Regions from separate parts of the Vibrio artabrorum genome, predicted to be linked through region 1. Evidence: riboswitches for the same ligand, from Rfam matches in the RefSeq annotation. Region 1 holds a riboswitch; each other region holds the start of a gene.
The links. A riboswitch is a leader RNA that binds a small molecule or an ion and turns the genes downstream of it on or off. The one in region 1 is predicted to bind thiamine pyrophosphate.
Positions count from the first base shown of each region.

Region 1 (5,404 bases):
GGGTTGGAACGATGATAAGCCATGGCTGAATTTGGCTTGAATCTATTTAACTGGTGCGACTTTTTTGCTCAGAGAGCAGGTCATCAAATGAGGCAACTCTCGTCAAAAATGCCGCTTTGTTTTCAGGCGAGATTGAACTGGCTAAAGGCAAGTTAGCTTTCATTGAATCCACCGCTCTTCCACGCACCAAGACTTCAAAGTGTAAATGAGGCCCCGTTACACGGCCTGTCGAACCAGACAGCGCAATTTTCTGACCACGCTTGACCTGTTGTCCTTTCTTAACGAGGAACCGACTGAGGTGCAAGTAACGAGTCTTATAAACACTATTATGCTCAATCACGATGTATTTCCCCGCATAGGGGTGGTTACGAATAGCGATAACCCGACCATCACCAGTTGAATAAACCGGAGAGCCGACGGGGGTTGCGAAATCAGTACCATTATGAGGGGATATACGTCCAGTCACTGGGTGTTTTCTAAACGGATTAAATGGCGAAGTGATTCTTCGGAATTGTTTATCTATCGGGTAACGATTGAAAGCTTGCTCAAGGCTGTTCCCTTCTCTATCGTAAAAACGCCCATCAGGAGCAAGAAACGCAGCCACTTCCTTGCCTCTTAACGTAATCGATATCCCCTGCACTTCTGTTTTTCCTGTTAGCTGGTCACCAGTGTATTGCTCATTCACCAATACGTTAAACTTATCACCCGCTCTTAACTGCTTTGAGAAGTTAATTTTATCTCTTAACGTTCGAGTAATACTCGCGATCTGCGCCGTCGTTAAGCCCGATTTATACGCCGATGCAGAAAAACTGCCGAGCACTGTACCGGAGTAAAGCTTTTCTTTCCATTTACTCGGCAACTCCACAAATTGGTAGCTAAAATGGCCATCATCATTTCTTTTAAAGATCGCTTGTTCAACCAAACTCTCGTGATAAATCAATTCAACTAAATCTCTCGACTCACTATCCAAAATCAGCTCTAGACGATCACCCGGCTTGATCGTGTCGAGTTTCAAAGACTCAAGATCCGCCTCCATCACCTTATAAAACGTTCCATAAGGCAGGTGCAAAGATGAGAATATCGTACTGAGTGTATCGCCAACCTTCACGAAGTAATGCACTTTCATTCGCTTTTGGGCGCTAATATTTGAGTCAGAATGTGAGCTTGATAACTCCCTTTTATGAGCGAATGAGCCTTCATAAGGGGTAATTTGGATTGAAATATCTTTGGGTGGTTCGGATTGAAAATAGAGCAAAACAGACAGTGAAAATGCACTGATAGCAATAATGATCAGGCCAATACGGAAGAACTTCATAAAATACTTTACGGTTATAACAGGGAACTTATTATGTGTTATAACATAACAATTAATTCAAGAGAATAAACACGATGTAAAAAGCGTTCTATAAATCAACTCATCTAAAATGTATCGCTCTTCAGTGGCCTGTCTAAGTACGCCTTGTCAGAGTATTTTACCTCTTCGTTCGCAAAGCTCATCACGCTAACCACAGTGATAAAGACCACCAATAAGACTCAAGCATTTTACATTCCTTGTACCTCTAATTGTTTAATTCACGGTATCTCGTCATAGCCAAACAACCGGGTTAACGAACATCCATGTGACCAGCGAAAAAGTGGTTTACTGGGCCATGTCCTTTCCCGATCTCCAGTTCATCAGCATGCGCAATCGCCTGTGAAATATATTGTTTTCCTAGATCAACCGCCTCTGTGAGCGTGTTGCCTTGAGCGAGAAAAGAAGCAATTGCGGAAGAGAGCGTACAACCCGTCCCATGGGTATTTTTTGTATAAAAGCGCTTAGCTTGAATCAACGTTGACGTCGCGGGTAGAATCAGTAAATCATTACTGTTCTCATCCTTCTCCAAATGACCACCTTTTAACAGTACCGCTTTGGCACCCAAAGCGCGCAGATCTTCAATCATGGTCTGCATTTCTTGTTCGCTTTCAGGCCGAGCTTTGCCCGTGAGCGCGGCACCTTCTGGTAAGTTAGGCGTGATGATGTCTGCCAGTGGGATCAGCTCTTGCTTGAGTGTCATGATGGCTGAGTTTTCTAATAGAAGATCACCACTCGTTGCCACCATGACAGGATCAATCACTAAGTGCTTGGGTTGATATTGCTTCATTTTTTCAGCGACAACTTGAATAATTTGCGCATCCGCCAACATGCCGACTTTTACTGCCACGATATTAAGGTCAGTAAAGACAGCATCTAACTGGCTCGCAACGTGACCGAGCGGGATAGAAAAAATAGCTGAAACACCTTGGGTGTTCTGCGAAGTAATCGCGGTAATCACTGAACAAGCAAAACTGCCTGTTGCTGATATCGCTTTAATATCAGCCTGAATGCCTGCACCACCACCACTGTCAGAACCCGCAATGGTTAAAACAATCGGCGTTTTGACCGACAAAGGTTGGTCTGCTGAGGCGTGAGTATTGCTTGGTAATATTTGAGAATTGGAATGCAGTATCATGGTCTCTCCTACGGTCTAAAAGACGTATGAGAACCGAACTTTGGCCACAAAAATTGTTGATAGGTGAAACCAATAAGAGATCATGGTTGAGTCACGCTGCGGGCAAAGTCATCATAGTTCCCTACGCCAGTGTTAACTGAATCAGGTTCAACGGGTCTCGAATAACGATCTCAGCAAACACCAACTAAGGTATACGCCCCCCGACTATTGATAACGATAGTAACAGTACTCTCTTGAACGAGATACTGGTTTTACTGCTTTATGAGAATGATTGATGGTGAAACATCACTCGCCGAGATTAAACGACTTGACGCCATACTTGCCATCATCAAGCACAAAAAAAAGTCGTTAAACAGGCTAACACTGTATTTTAACGACTTTTTCATTGCATGGTGATTGCGCTAAACAATATGAATATTAGCCCACATTCACTCACTTATTTTTGAAGTTGCTCTTTGGCTGCTTCAACTTTCGAGAAGTCTAGACCGAGTTCTTCAACCGCTTCTTTGATCAGTGCAGGGTTTTGCATTACCTGACCCATTAGCATTTGAAGTTTATCTTGTGGTAAACCAAGTTGGCTGATCGTCGCCATTGCTGCAAGAGGATTCTCTGTCAACGCTTGGAACAACTCGTTGATTTTCTCATCGCTAATATTGTTCTCTTTCAACATTGCTAAAATCGGGTTCATTTTTTTTACCTTTGAAACACTAAAATTAAGTAGAAGAACAGCATACCATCTAGCAGTGTTTGATTGTACTCACTCGTACGCTTTGATCTTACCCGTTTTTAATCCATCGTCTGGTGAACAAGTGACAAACCAGACAAAACCTTAGCAGTATTTTATTTAGCAAACCTTCTTTTATCGCCTCATTATTCACCTGAGACAAATAATGAATTCACAATTAGCACCATTATAAGATAGACATTGAATAGATATACTTTATTCAAGCAAAAGGATAGCAAACAGACTTATACAACGGATTCTGTGATTGATATCAACGAATTAAACTTAAAGAACAAGAGTGCTTATATGACAACGTCAAAAATTCAAAACTCGATCAAAACTATGGCAATAGCAGGTTCATTGTTAGCAGGTAATGCAGTTCAAGCGAGTGAACTTACACCTCAAATATTTGTTAGTGCGGATCAATCAGCTCAAACATTAGAAATTAAGCAAGCAGCAATGAACTACGCTAAGTTTTGGGATACTGGTGAAGAAATGTATGCGCGTGAAGCTTTGCTTGAAAACTTTCAAGACATGACGCCGCCAGAAGGCAGAAAAGAAGGCATTGAAGGTGTACTAGAAGCTTCTCAAAACTTCCGTAAGGTCGTACCAAACTTACATGTAGAAGTAGAACATTTACTTATTACTGGTGACTTTGCAACGATTCGATACCGTTTCAAAGGCAATTTTAACGGCAAGATGGGCGATACTGTAGGTCAAGGTCAAGTTGTCGATTTCCCAGCAGTCGATATCTACGAAGTGCATGATGGTAAAATTACAAAAAATTGGCACTTAGAAGACTATAATACTTTCTTCTCTCAAGTAAAATAATCTCTACTGTAAGTTATTTTAGGCTTACATCTTAATCAAAAAATGCTCGATGTATCTCATCGAGCATTTTTATACTTTTAGTGCTTCTTAGCTCGATGCATCACTCGTCACTGTTTCCAATATGCATTTTGAACCAAACAACTTTTATACCCTAAATTAAATCTCAAATTGCTTTTTATTCATCCGCTTATAACCCCGCCGTATTAATCCAAAAACTCAAAGTTCACCGTCAATTAACTAGTTTGTATTGTTTCGTAATAATGAGCAGTAAGACAACCTCGCTTCCTCACCGATGAAACAGCATTTGATTGTTTTCCTTATCCATCACTGCCGATACCTTCAACAGCCTAGAATAAGATCCAAATTCATCATTCACTCTCCCCCTCACCTCATTCTTTTTAAGAACGACTCAGTAAAAAACACAATAGATTAAAAATAATGTAGATCCGCATCACTTTTAAAAAACATGATTACAATAATTATTGAAACATAGTTTCAATATTGATAATGTTACCGGCCTAAAGGGGGTACCCTATCTAAATTGATTGCCACACTAGGCATTAAAGGAAATAACTATGATTCTGAATGCATTTAATCTTGAAGGTAAAGTCGCAATTGTTAGCGGTTGTAATACAGGTCTTGGTCAAGGTATGGCTTTAGGGTTAGCACAAGCGGGTTGTAAAGTAGTTGGAGTTAACTACACGGCACCAGAGGAAACCATTGAATTAATGAACGCGGGTGGCCATACATTCCTTAATATTCGTGCTAACTTGCTCGAACAAGACGATATCCCAACGATCATTGAAAAAGCAGTCGCTGAATTTGGCAAAATTGACATTTTAGTCAATAACGCCGGTATCATTCGCCGTGAAGATGCTATCGAATTTTCAGAGCAGAATTGGGATGATGTCATGAACATCAACTCTAAAACGGTGTTCTTCATGTCTCAAGCCGTTGCGAAGCAGTTCATAGCTCAAGGCAATGGAGGCAAAATCATCAATATCGCTTCTATGCTTTCTTTCCAAGGCGGGATCCGTGTCCCTTCTTACACCGCTTCTAAAAGTGCAGTTATGGGGATCACCCGCGCAATGGCCAATGAGTGGGCGAAACACAACATCAATGTGAATGCGATTGCCCCAGGTTACATGGCAACCAATAATACTGCCGCACTGCGTGCCGATGAAGACCGAAATGCCGCGATTCTCGAACGTATTCCCGCTGATCGATGGGGCAAACCAGAAGATATAGCTGGCCCTTGTGTATTCTTAGCCTCTGATGCAGCAAGCTACATTAATGGTTACACAGTTGCTGTCGACGGTGGTTGGTTAGCACGCTAATTAAAGTAAGGATTAATAATGTT
Region 1 covers NZ_AP025459.1:700,571-705,974, reverse strand. The annotation lists gene OCU36_RS17245 (peptidoglycan DD-metalloendopeptidase family protein) at 47-1,315, opposite strand; gene thiD (bifunctional hydroxymethylpyrimidine kinase/phosphomethylpyrimidine kinase) at 1,605-2,489, opposite strand; TPP riboswitch at 2,591-2,702, opposite strand; gene OCU36_RS17235 (DUF2999 domain-containing protein) at 2,926-3,177, opposite strand; gene OCU36_RS17230 (ester cyclase) at 3,415-4,044, shown strand; gene kduD (2-dehydro-3-deoxy-D-gluconate 5-dehydrogenase KduD) at 4,620-5,381, shown strand; gene OCU36_RS17220 (cupin domain-containing protein) at 5,400-5,404, shown strand, end outside.

Region 2 (5,404 bases), on a different replicon from region 1:
CAGTGCATCTTCTAATGGGAACTCCAATGCCAACAAAGTAACTAACCAGGCAAAGTGGCCGTGATTATCTAACGCTTGATGAGCTGGATTTTCACTCTTGATAGCACGATTAGCATCTAGCTGTGACCAGATATCCAATACAGCTGAGTCATCCAAGACAGCGATATAGATGGTATTCGGAGTTTGTACCAAGGCATCGCGGACATCGGCTAGCGCCACTGAATGACTGTAATCAACGATATGATCAAGCTCACTTGAGCGACACTCCGCCAATGAATCAACATCATGAGCAAAGCCAATAGATAACGCCTGCTGATCATCAAGGATAGAGAAGTATTGAGTCGGGCTGACACCCAACTCAACTGCATCGGTTGCCAAGCCTTGTCGCTTAGCAACCAGCAGACAGCTTTGCACCTCTCCCGTTAGCTCAATATTTTGAGGTGGGATAAGAATCTTCACTGTCATTATTCCTCTAATTGAGCTTCTTTTGCGCCTACTGCAAGGTGATAAAGTTCAGAACCAGTATCACGAAACTCTTGTGATTTCTGACGCATCCCTTCCAACGGATTATCTAGCATCTTAATCTCGATAGCCTGATCAGCAGCCACTTGTTCGGTGTCTTTCGCGTACTCTCGAACTTCTTGAGAGATCTTCATTGAGCAGAATTTAGGGCCACACATTGAGCAGAAGTGAGCAACCTTGCCCGACTCTTGCGGTAAGGTTTCATCATGGAAAGACCGCGCCATTTCCGGATCAAGAGCTAGGTTGAATTGGTCTTCCCAACGGAATTCGAAACGTGCCTTTGATAACGCGTTATCTCGGATTTGTGCACCCGGATGTCCTTTAGCCAAGTCTGCAGCGTGTGCAGCCAGCTTGTAAGTAATCAGGCCAGTCTTCACATCTTCTTTGTTTGGTAAGCCTAGATGCTCTTTAGGGGTGACATAACAGAGCATCGCACAGCCGTACCAACCAATCATGGCGGCGCCAATTCCAGAGGTAATGTGGTCATAACCAGGGGCAATATCGGTAGTCAATGGACCTAAAGTATAGAAAGGTGCTTCATGGCAATGCTCTAACTGCTCGTCCATGTTCTCTTTAATTAAGTGCATTGGCACATGTCCAGGACCTTCAATTATCACCTGCACGTCGTATTCCCAAGCAACCTTAGTTAACTCACCCAGCGTACGTAATTCAGAAAATTGAGCTTCATCATTCGCATCCGCAATCGAACCCGGACGTAGACCATCACCCAGTGACAGAGCGACATCGTACTTCGCACAGATCTCACAGATCTCACGGAAGTGAGTATAAAGGAAGCTTTCTTGGTGGTGAGCAAGACACCATTTCGCGATGATAGAACCACCACGAGAGACAATGCCAGTCACACGCTTAGCGGTCATAGGAACGTAACGAAGCAATAAACCTGCGTGGATAGTAAAGTAATCAACCCCCTGCTCTGCTTGTTCAATCAAGGTATCACGCATCACTTCCCAGTTAAGATCTTCTGCAACGCCGTTCACTTTTTCAAGCGCTTGATACATAGGGACCGTACCAATTGGCACAGGGCTATTACGTAGGATCCATTCGCGAGTCTCGTGAATATTACGACCAGTAGACAGGTCCATCACGGTATCGCCACCCCAGCGAGTCGACCAGACTAGCTTCTCAACTTCTTCTTCAATCGAAGAGCTTACTGAAGAGTTACCGATATTGGCGTTCACTTTCACTAAGAAGTTTCGGCCAATAATCATCGGCTCGGATTCAGGGTGGTTGATGTTTGACGGGATAATCGCTCGGCCTTCAGCGACCTCCTTACGCACGAACTCAGGGGTGATTTCTTTGGGCAGGTTTGCACCAAAGTTATGACCAGGATGTTGATGGTTCAGCTGCTCATCAGCAAACTTCTGACGTCCCATGTTCTCACGTATCGCAATGTACTCCATCTCTGGAGTGATAATCCCCTGACGAGCATAGTGCAGCTGAGTGACACATTGGTCTCTAGTCGCGCGACGAATTTTAGGCAGATTACCGTAACGAAGATCGTCTAGAGTTTCATCTTCTAAACGCTCTTTGGTATAAACAGAACTTACATCGTCTAACAGTTCGGTATCACCACGCTCTGCAATCCATTGCTCTCGTAACTTAGGAAGGCCACTGTAAAGGTCAATTTCGTGCGTAGGGTCAGTATAAACACCAGAGGTGTCGTATACATGAATTGGCGCATTAGGTTCGAATACAGGCTCTTTTTTGGTACCACCCACAAGGCTATCTGCTAGTGAAATTTCTCGTACTGGGACTTGAATGTCCTCTCGAGATCCTTGGATGTAAGCTTTTTTTGAATTTGGATAAGGTTGGCAGGTAAGAGAGTCAATGTTTGTTTTTGCACTCAAACGCGCTTGTTTTCGACTTGACGACATAGCAAAATTCCTTGATTTAGTTAGGATAATTGCTTGTCGGACTATGTAGCAAGAGGTGTTGTTCAGCCTATTTATTGTGCAAAATTACACATAAAGCGTATGACTGCTTGAATAAATAGCATCTAAAACTAAAAGTAATTTCTCTTGTTCCCTTCGCAGGTATTAGCCTGATCAGGTTCTACGGATCCCGCAATGCGGTCTCAGCTCGTACTCTAAACAACGTACTAAGCACTCCGACAAGTGTTCTCATCAATCTAGATAAAAATAATGAGAAGTCGGAGTATAGATAAAGAACAACAAAAATGAAACATCAATGACATATCACATTGCTTCATGATTAAAACAATGTGATATGATCCCCGTGAAATCTCTAATTTTTTTTAGTCAGCTTCTTACTTAATCTCTTAATATGTGATGCATTCAAATCTCGGTAAGAGCCTATTTTATTTAGACCATCATGGTCTCGACTATGATCTAATGTTTTAGAAACAGCAACACGCTGAGAAGAGTAAATACCAGTATGCCCACTAAAGTAATAGGCGGTATAGCATGCTAGTGCAAAATATGGCAAATAAGTAGAACCGAACAACTCCACTCCCATGATTGTACAAGCTAATGGTGTATTGGTTGCTGCAGCAAAGACCGCTAAAAAGCCTAACGCAGCAAATAGATCGACTGGAGCGCCCATAACCCAAGCTAAAAAGTTACCGAGTGTAGCCCCAACAAAGAATAAAGGTGTAACCTCTCCCCCCTTATAGCCAGCAGCCAACGTGATCGCTGTTAGCACCAATTTTACTAACCAACTGTACCACTCAGCTCCTCCCGCTGAAAAAGCCGACGTGATACTCACCCCACCTTCTCTACTTGGGTAAACACCAAGACCAATGTAATCATAGTTTCCTAGTAAATGAGTAAGGCCGATAACCACTAAACCACCAGTAACAACTATTAAATATGGGTTCTTCAGCGTTGCAGAGAATAAATCTTTGAAACCATGCGTTAATTCACCAAACAAATACCCAGCTAACCCAAACCCAATAGCAGCAACAATTACTTTTGCCATAAGCAATAAATCGATATCAATAGCATGACCAAATATGGTACTCACTTCCTTATAATCAATAAGGTAATGTGTATGATGTGCCCCCCAAGCAGTAGCAACTACGTTAGCAAGGATAGCAGCAAGTAAAGACGGAATAATGGCATTGAATTTAATTCGACCTATAAATAGAACTTCAAGAGCAAAAATGGCACCAGTGAAAGGAGTCCCGAAAATGGATGAAAATCCAGCCGCAACGCCTGCGATAAGCATCATTCTTCGATCAACATCTGATAGTTTAAATATTTTTGCTAACCAATCTGTCGTCGCACCACCAATCTGAACAGCTGTCCCTTCTCTGCCCGCAGACCCGCCGAACAAATGAGTAATGACAGTAGTAAATAAAACCAAAGGCCCCATACGTACAGGGACTCCATCACCAGCTTGGTGAATCTCATCCATTATAAGGTTATTGCCACCCGCAGAGTTTTTACCCCAATTACGATAACTATAAACAATCAATAAACCTGCAATTGGCAGTAGATAAATAAGCCAGGGGGTATTAATACGACTTTCGGTTGCCTCAGATAGCAACCACAAGAAAAAGGCATTAAATGAACCAACAAGTAGAGCGACAGGTACGATCAATAAAGACCAACGTAACACTTGATACAAGTTTTTAGGGTTTTGGTGGAGAGGGTGTGCCATATACTTCATCTTTTAACATTAGTTAATCAAAAGGATAGACAATCTAGGAGGGAATAATAAAACTTTCAGCCCTACTATAGACAGATCTATCCCGAAATAATCAGTAATACTGATCAAGGACAGCGTTATAGTAGGAATCATTATCTCTAAGTAGAGCGGTTAAGGTGGAAATCCATCACCTGTACTATTATTTTTTGAGTACCGCAAGATGTTACTCTCAGTTGAGAGCAAGGTCAATAGTCGCAAAATATCAAAACGTAAAAGCTCTAGCCTTTCGACTAGAGCCTTAAATATGGCATGAGTGAAGAGGTTCGAACTCCCACACGCGCTGCTTTCGAATCCGCAGCTCTGCCAATGGGAGCTACCCCATAAAACGGTTTTTACTGCTTCAGGTATGAAAAAAGCCCGCTGATTTCTCAGCGGGCTTTTCAATGGTGGTGGAGGGATAGGGATTTGAACCCTAGAACCGCTATTAACGGTTGCCGGTTTTCAAGACCGGTGCTTTCGACCACTCAGCCATCCCTCCAACAAATTGTCGTCAACAGATTTGTGCACTGTTGAGGTTGTTACTTGCTATGCAAATAACGAAGTTTTTTTGTCTTCACTTTTAAAAAGTGAAAATAAATTTGGAGCCTGGCGATGTCCTACTCTCACATGGGGAAGCCCCACACTACCATCGGCGCTATTGTGTTTCACTTCTGAGTTCGGCATGGAATCAGGTGGGTCCACAATGCTATGGTCGCCAAGCAAATTGGGTTAATTGACGCCTACGCGACAATTAATAATTCGGAAAGCTATAATCTAAAAGTTTCTCTTCAAACGCATTCAAGGTCTGTCTTTCTATTGAGTCCACAAAACCCCTTGGGTGTTGTATGGTTAAGCCTCACGGGCAATTAGTACAGGTTAGCTCAATGCCTCGCAGCACTTACACACCCTGCCTATCAACGTCGTAGTCTACGACAACCCTTTAGGACACTTATAGTGCCAGGGAAAACTCATCTCAAGGCTCGCTTCCCGCTTAGATGCTTTCAGCGGTTATCGATTCCGAACTTAGCTACCGGGCAATGCCATTGGCATGACAACCCGAACACCAGAGGTTCGTCCACTCCGGTCCTCTCGTACTAGGAGCAGCCCCTTTCAATTTTCCAACGCCCACGGCAGATAGGGACCGAACTGTCTCACGACGTTCTAAACCCAGCTCGCGTACCACTTTAAATGGCGAACAGCCATACCCTTGGGA
Region 2 covers NZ_AP025458.1:3,023,110-3,028,513, forward strand. The annotation lists gene OCU36_RS13705 (thiamine phosphate synthase) at 1-465, opposite strand, end outside; gene thiC (phosphomethylpyrimidine synthase ThiC) at 465-2,417, opposite strand; TPP riboswitch at 2,549-2,663, opposite strand; gene OCU36_RS13715 (voltage-gated chloride channel family protein) at 2,788-4,164, opposite strand; fluoride riboswitch at 4,289-4,353, opposite strand; tRNA gene OCU36_RS13720 (tRNA-Ser) at 4,600-4,690, opposite strand; rRNA gene rrf (5S ribosomal RNA) at 4,796-4,911, opposite strand; rRNA gene OCU36_RS13730 (23S ribosomal RNA) at 5,037-5,404, opposite strand, start outside.
Region 2: it holds a riboswitch for thiamine pyrophosphate, as region 1 does, so the genes downstream of both, thiC (phosphomethylpyrimidine synthase ThiC) here and thiD (bifunctional hydroxymethylpyrimidine kinase/phosphomethylpyrimidine kinase) in region 1, are expected to answer to the same signal.

Region 3 (5,404 bases), on a different replicon from region 1:
TTCATATCTTAGGAATTTGTGGCACCTTCATGGGTGGTGCTGCGGTATTGGCTCGTCAATTAGGCCACAAGGTTACGGGGAGTGACGCGAATGTTTATCCTCCAATGAGTACCTTGTTGGAATCTCAAGGGATTGAAATTATTGAAGGGTTTGACCCAAGCCAATTAGAGCCTAGGCCTGATCTGGTGGTGATTGGCAATGCGATGAGTCGTGGTAATCCATGTGTTGAGTATGTATTGGATAATAATCTTAGATACACCTCTGGTCCTCAGTGGTTGCAAGAATTTCTACTGCATGACCGCTGGGTTCTGGCGGTATCCGGCACACATGGCAAGACCACGACATCAAGCATGCTCGCTTGGATTTTAGAAGACTGTGGCTATGCGCCAGGCTTCTTAGTTGGCGGTGTGTTAGGTAACTTTGGTATCTCTGCTCGTCTTGGTGAAAGCATGTTCTTTGTGGTCGAAGCCGACGAATATGACAGTGCTTTTTTCGATAAACGATCTAAGTTCGTTCATTACCACCCAAGAACCTTGGTGATGAATAACCTAGAGTTCGATCATGCGGACATCTTTGACGATCTTGAAGCGATTAAGCGACAGTTCCATCATTTGGTGCGCACTGTGCCAAGCAACGGTCGCATTTTCTCACCTAAGCAAGATACTGCTATTCAAGATGTTCTCGCTCGCGGTTGCTGGAGTGAAACGGAATCGAGTGGCGATCTGGGTGACTGGGATGCCAAAAAGTTGGTTAAAGATGGCTCTCAATTTGAGGTCTACTTCCAAAATGAATGTGTTGGAACGGTAAACTGGGATTTAGTGGGCGACCATAACGTCAATAATGCCTTGATGGCAATTGCCGCGGCGCGACACGTGGGTGTGACTCCTGATCTCGCTTGTCAATCGTTGGCAACCTTTATTAATACGAAACGTCGTTTGGAGTTTAAAGGCGAAGTCGCTGGTGTTTCTGTTTATGACGACTTTGCTCATCACCCAACGGCGATTGAACTTACACTCGGCGGCTTACGTAATAAGGTTGACACTAAGAAGATCATCGCCGTGTTGGAGCCTCGTTCTGCCACTATGAAACGTGGTGTGCACAAAGAAACACTAGCCGATTCGTTGAAGCAAGCGGATTCTACCTACTTATTCCAACCGGATAACATTGATTGGTCGGTACAAGATGTCGCAGACGCTTGTCACCAACCTGCGCATGTCAATAATGACATGGAGGCACTTGTTGCTCAAATTGTCTCAGAAGCACAAGCGGGCGACCAAATATTGGTCATGAGTAATGGTGGTTTTGGTGGTATTCATCAGAAACTGTTGGATGCCTTGGCACTCAAAGGTTAACAGGCCCATAACCTTATTATTTGAAGTAATTGAGAACATGACAAAACACAATAAAGCGATAACACTCGCTTTCACTGGCGCATCCGGTGCGCCTTATGGACTGCGTTTACTTGAATGCCTATTGGCCGCTGATTATCAAGTCTACTTATTGATATCATCTGCAGCGCGCGTTGTATTGGCAACAGAGCATGAACTTAAGTTACCTGCTGGGCCTGATGCGGCAAAACAAGCCTTGGTTAAGCATTTAAGTTGCGATCCAGAAAAGCTGGTGGTGTGTGGCAAAGATGATTGGTTCTCACCCGTTGCCTCTGGCTCAGCCGCACCGAAGCAGATGGTGGTTTGTCCATGTTCTGCGGGCAGCTTGGCTTCCATTGCTCATGGTTTGTCGGATAACTTGATTGAACGAGCGGCCGACGTTGTCATGAAAGAGCGAGGTCAACTGTTGTTGGTGGTTCGTGAGACGCCATTTTCGACACTGCATCTAGAGAATATGCACAAGCTCTCAACGATGGGGGTGACGATTATGCCTGCGGCTCCGGGGTTTTATCATCAACCTCAGTCGATCGAAGATCTGGTTGATTTTATGGTCGCTCGCATCCTCGATCATCTGGGTATCGAACAAGGTTTAGTGCCACGTTGGGGGTACGATCAACGTCTTTGATCTAAACTTGATAGCTTATTGTTAAAAATCGAATTACAATTCTGAACACTCATCGGGGAGCAGACCATTCAAATAATGAATGCGAGCTGAGATCAAGCAAGCGCTTGGGACCCGTAAACCTGAACCAGATAATGCTGGCGTAGGAATTGAGTTAGGAACAACCTCTACCGTTCTCCTCCCTCAAACCTGTGCCGCTCAGACCATGGAGAGCGTCCAGTGAAATTCACATTAACAACTCTTGCTGTTACTACAGCCATCTCTTTTTCTGCCTTTGCCGCAGATAACACCTTAACCGTGTACACCTATGACTCTTTTGCAGCCGATTGGGGCCCTCGTCCAGTCATTGAAAAAGCATTCGAAGAAAAGTGTGGCTGTGATGTGAATTTTGTCGCACTAGAAGATGGTGTGTCGATTCTCAACCGCTTGCGCCTTGAAGGCGGTAATAGCAAAGCAGATATCGTTTTAGGTTTGGATAACAATCTGATGGCGGAAGCGAAAGCGACGGGCTTATTGGCTGAGCATAATGTTGATACGTCTTCAGTGACACTTCCTAATGGTTGGAACGATAGCACTTTTGTCCCTTACGACTTTGGCTACTTTGCGTTTATCTATAACAAAGAGAAATTAGCAAACCCACCTAAGAGCTTGAAAGAACTGGTTGAGCAGCGGGATGACCTCAAGGTTATTTACCAAGACCCTCGAACTTCAACGCCGGGCCAAGGCATGATGTTATGGATGAAGTCGGTATACGGTGATCAGGCGCCTGCCGCGTGGAAAAAGCTGGCGCAGAAAACAGTGACGGTGACGAAAGGTTGGTCTGAAGCTTACTCTATGTTCTTAAAGGGTGAGTCGGACTTAGTATTGTCTTACACAACATCTCCTGCTTACCACATCATTGCAGAAGGTGACACTAAGTACGCCGCCGCTAACTTTGAAGAAGGTCATTACATGCAAGTGGAAGTTGCAGCTAAGGTCAAAGGTAGCAAGAATGAAAAGCTTGCCGATGAGTTTATGGCGTTTATCTTAAGTGACGAGTTTCAATCGGCGATACCAACAGGTAACTGGATGTACCCAGTCACCAACATTGATTTGCCAAAAGGGTTTGAACAACTAACGGTACCGCAGAAAGCGTTAAGCTTTACGTCTGAAGAAATTGCCGCTAAGCGTAAGCCTTGGATTCGTGAATGGCAGAGTGCACTGACTTTTTAACTGACTATTTAAACAATGAGCTTTTTGACTGACATTAAAAAACTCAGCTTTCTGACTTCTGTATTTAAAGGTTCATTCGATATTCACTGAGTGGACCATTTACGGTAAAAAATCAATTTATGATAAAGAAAACACCTAAGGTTGGGGTATGGGTTGCACTACTCATTACCGCCTTCGTGGTTTCAGCAGTTGGGGCATTGCTTAGCAATGCCCCTTCTCTTGATATCAGCCAAGTATGGTCAGACCCTTACTATTGGCATGTGACGAAATTCAGCTTTTATCAAGCGACACTCTCAACAGTGCTGAGCGTTGGCTTTGCTATACCTATTGCTCATGCGTTGTGTCGCAGGCAATTTTGGGGACGTGCTTTGTTGTTAAGGCTGTTCGCCTCGACCTTAGTCCTGCCGGTGTTAGTCGGTGTGTTTGGTTTGCTTGCCATTTATGGCAATAGTGGTTGGTTAGCTAAATTTTTGGCGAATTTCGATATTGAACTGCCATTCTCGATTTATGGATTGACTGGCATTTTGCTCGCACATGTCTTCTTTAACCTGCCCTATGCCAGTCGCTTACTTTTACAAGCCTTAGATAGCGTACCTGCCGAGCAACATAAGCTGTGTGCTCATTTGGGTATGAGTCACTGGAATAAATTCAGGTGGGTCGAATGGCCTCGTTTAAGACAACAACTGCCTCATGTGTGTGGCTTAGTCTTCATGCTGTGCTTTACTAGCTTTGCTACCGTGATGGCACTCGGTGGCGGTCCGAAATCAACCACCATCGAGCTGGCCATTTATCAGGCGATTAAATTCGACTTTGACCTACAGGCTGGTGCTTTGCTCGCGATATGGCAAATGCTGCTGTGTGGTGTACTCGCGGTGAGCATTCAACGGCTATCGAAACCTATTTCAGTAACGGCCAGTCAATTGTCGGAAGAGAAATATTTGGTTAAGGACAGCGGGTGGTCAAAAGCTTGGGATGGCTTTTGGATCATCCTAGTCTCAATGCTGGTATTGCCGCCATTAGCCATGGTTATCGTCAGTGGTATTAATTCGCAAGCACTGACTGTACTCAGCAGCGAGCCGTTTTGGGCAGCGTTAATGACCTCAGTTAAAGTCGCGTCCTTGGCCAGTGTTATCGCGGTTGGTATTGGGATTGCGATACTGCTGACCAGCCGAGCATGGCGCTTACAGAATCAGAATTTTAAAGCCGATAAAATTGAGTTGATTGGCACTATTATCTTAGTGACTCCGGGGCTGGTGATCAGTACGGGTATCTTCTTATTGCTGCGTTCATTCACCGATGTTTTTAGCTTGGCTTTCTTTATTGTGATTGCCGTTAACAGCTTAATGGCGCTGCCTTATGTCATTAAAACCTTAGCTCAACCTATGCTGCATTTGTCTCAGCAGTACCAGTATGTGTGCGCAAGCTTAGGAATGGCAGGTTTTACGCGTTTTAGGCTAGTCGAGTGGCGGGCATTGCGTAAGCCGATGGCGCAAGCTTTCTCTATTAGCTTTATGCTAGCGATGGGTGACCTAAGCGCGATTGCTTTGTTTGGTAGCCAAGATTTTAGAACTCTGCCTTTGTACCTATTCCAATTGTTAGGCAGCTATCAAATGGAAGCGGCGGCGGTCGTATCGGTGAGCTTACTGTTACTGAGTGTCGGCAGCTTTAGCCTGATTGAATTTTTATTTACTCGAAGATCTAAGCTCGATGCTAAAGAGTTGAGGAACCGATGATGTTAGTAATGAAAGCGGTGGATTACCACTATCACCGAGAGTTGTTTCGCTTTGATTTTCAAGCGGAGCAGGGCGATATTGTGGCACTGATGGGACCGAGTGGTGCTGGTAAATCCACACTGTTAGCGTTAGTTGCTGGATTCATCGAGCCTACATCGGGGGAGATTTCAGTGGCTGGCCAATCGCTTATTGGTAAAGAGGCACACCAACGCCCGTTGGCGATGTTGTTTCAAGAACACAACCTGTTTGCTCATCTGACTGTGCGTGAAAATATTGGCTTAGGGTTGCATCCAGGTTTGAAGCTTAGCGCAACCCAAAAGCAAGCTGTGGAACAAGCTGCCGCGCAAGTTGGCGTCGCTGAGTATTTGGATAGATTGCCAGAGCACTTATCCGGCGGTCAACGACAGCGTGTCGCGTTAGCGCGTTGTTTTGTCCAACCTCATGATATT
Region 3 covers NZ_AP025458.1:2,674,288-2,679,691, reverse strand. The annotation lists gene mpl (UDP-N-acetylmuramate:L-alanyl-gamma-D-glutamyl-meso-diaminopimelate ligase) at 1-1,352, shown strand, start outside; gene OCU36_RS12085 (flavin prenyltransferase UbiX) at 1,390-2,013, shown strand; TPP riboswitch at 2,057-2,176, shown strand; gene thiB (thiamine ABC transporter substrate binding subunit) at 2,230-3,222, shown strand; gene thiP (thiamine/thiamine pyrophosphate ABC transporter permease ThiP) at 3,342-4,955, shown strand; gene thiQ (thiamine ABC transporter ATP-binding protein) at 4,955-5,404, shown strand, end outside.
Region 3: it holds a riboswitch for thiamine pyrophosphate, as region 1 does, so the genes downstream of both, thiB (thiamine ABC transporter substrate binding subunit) here and thiD (bifunctional hydroxymethylpyrimidine kinase/phosphomethylpyrimidine kinase) in region 1, are expected to answer to the same signal.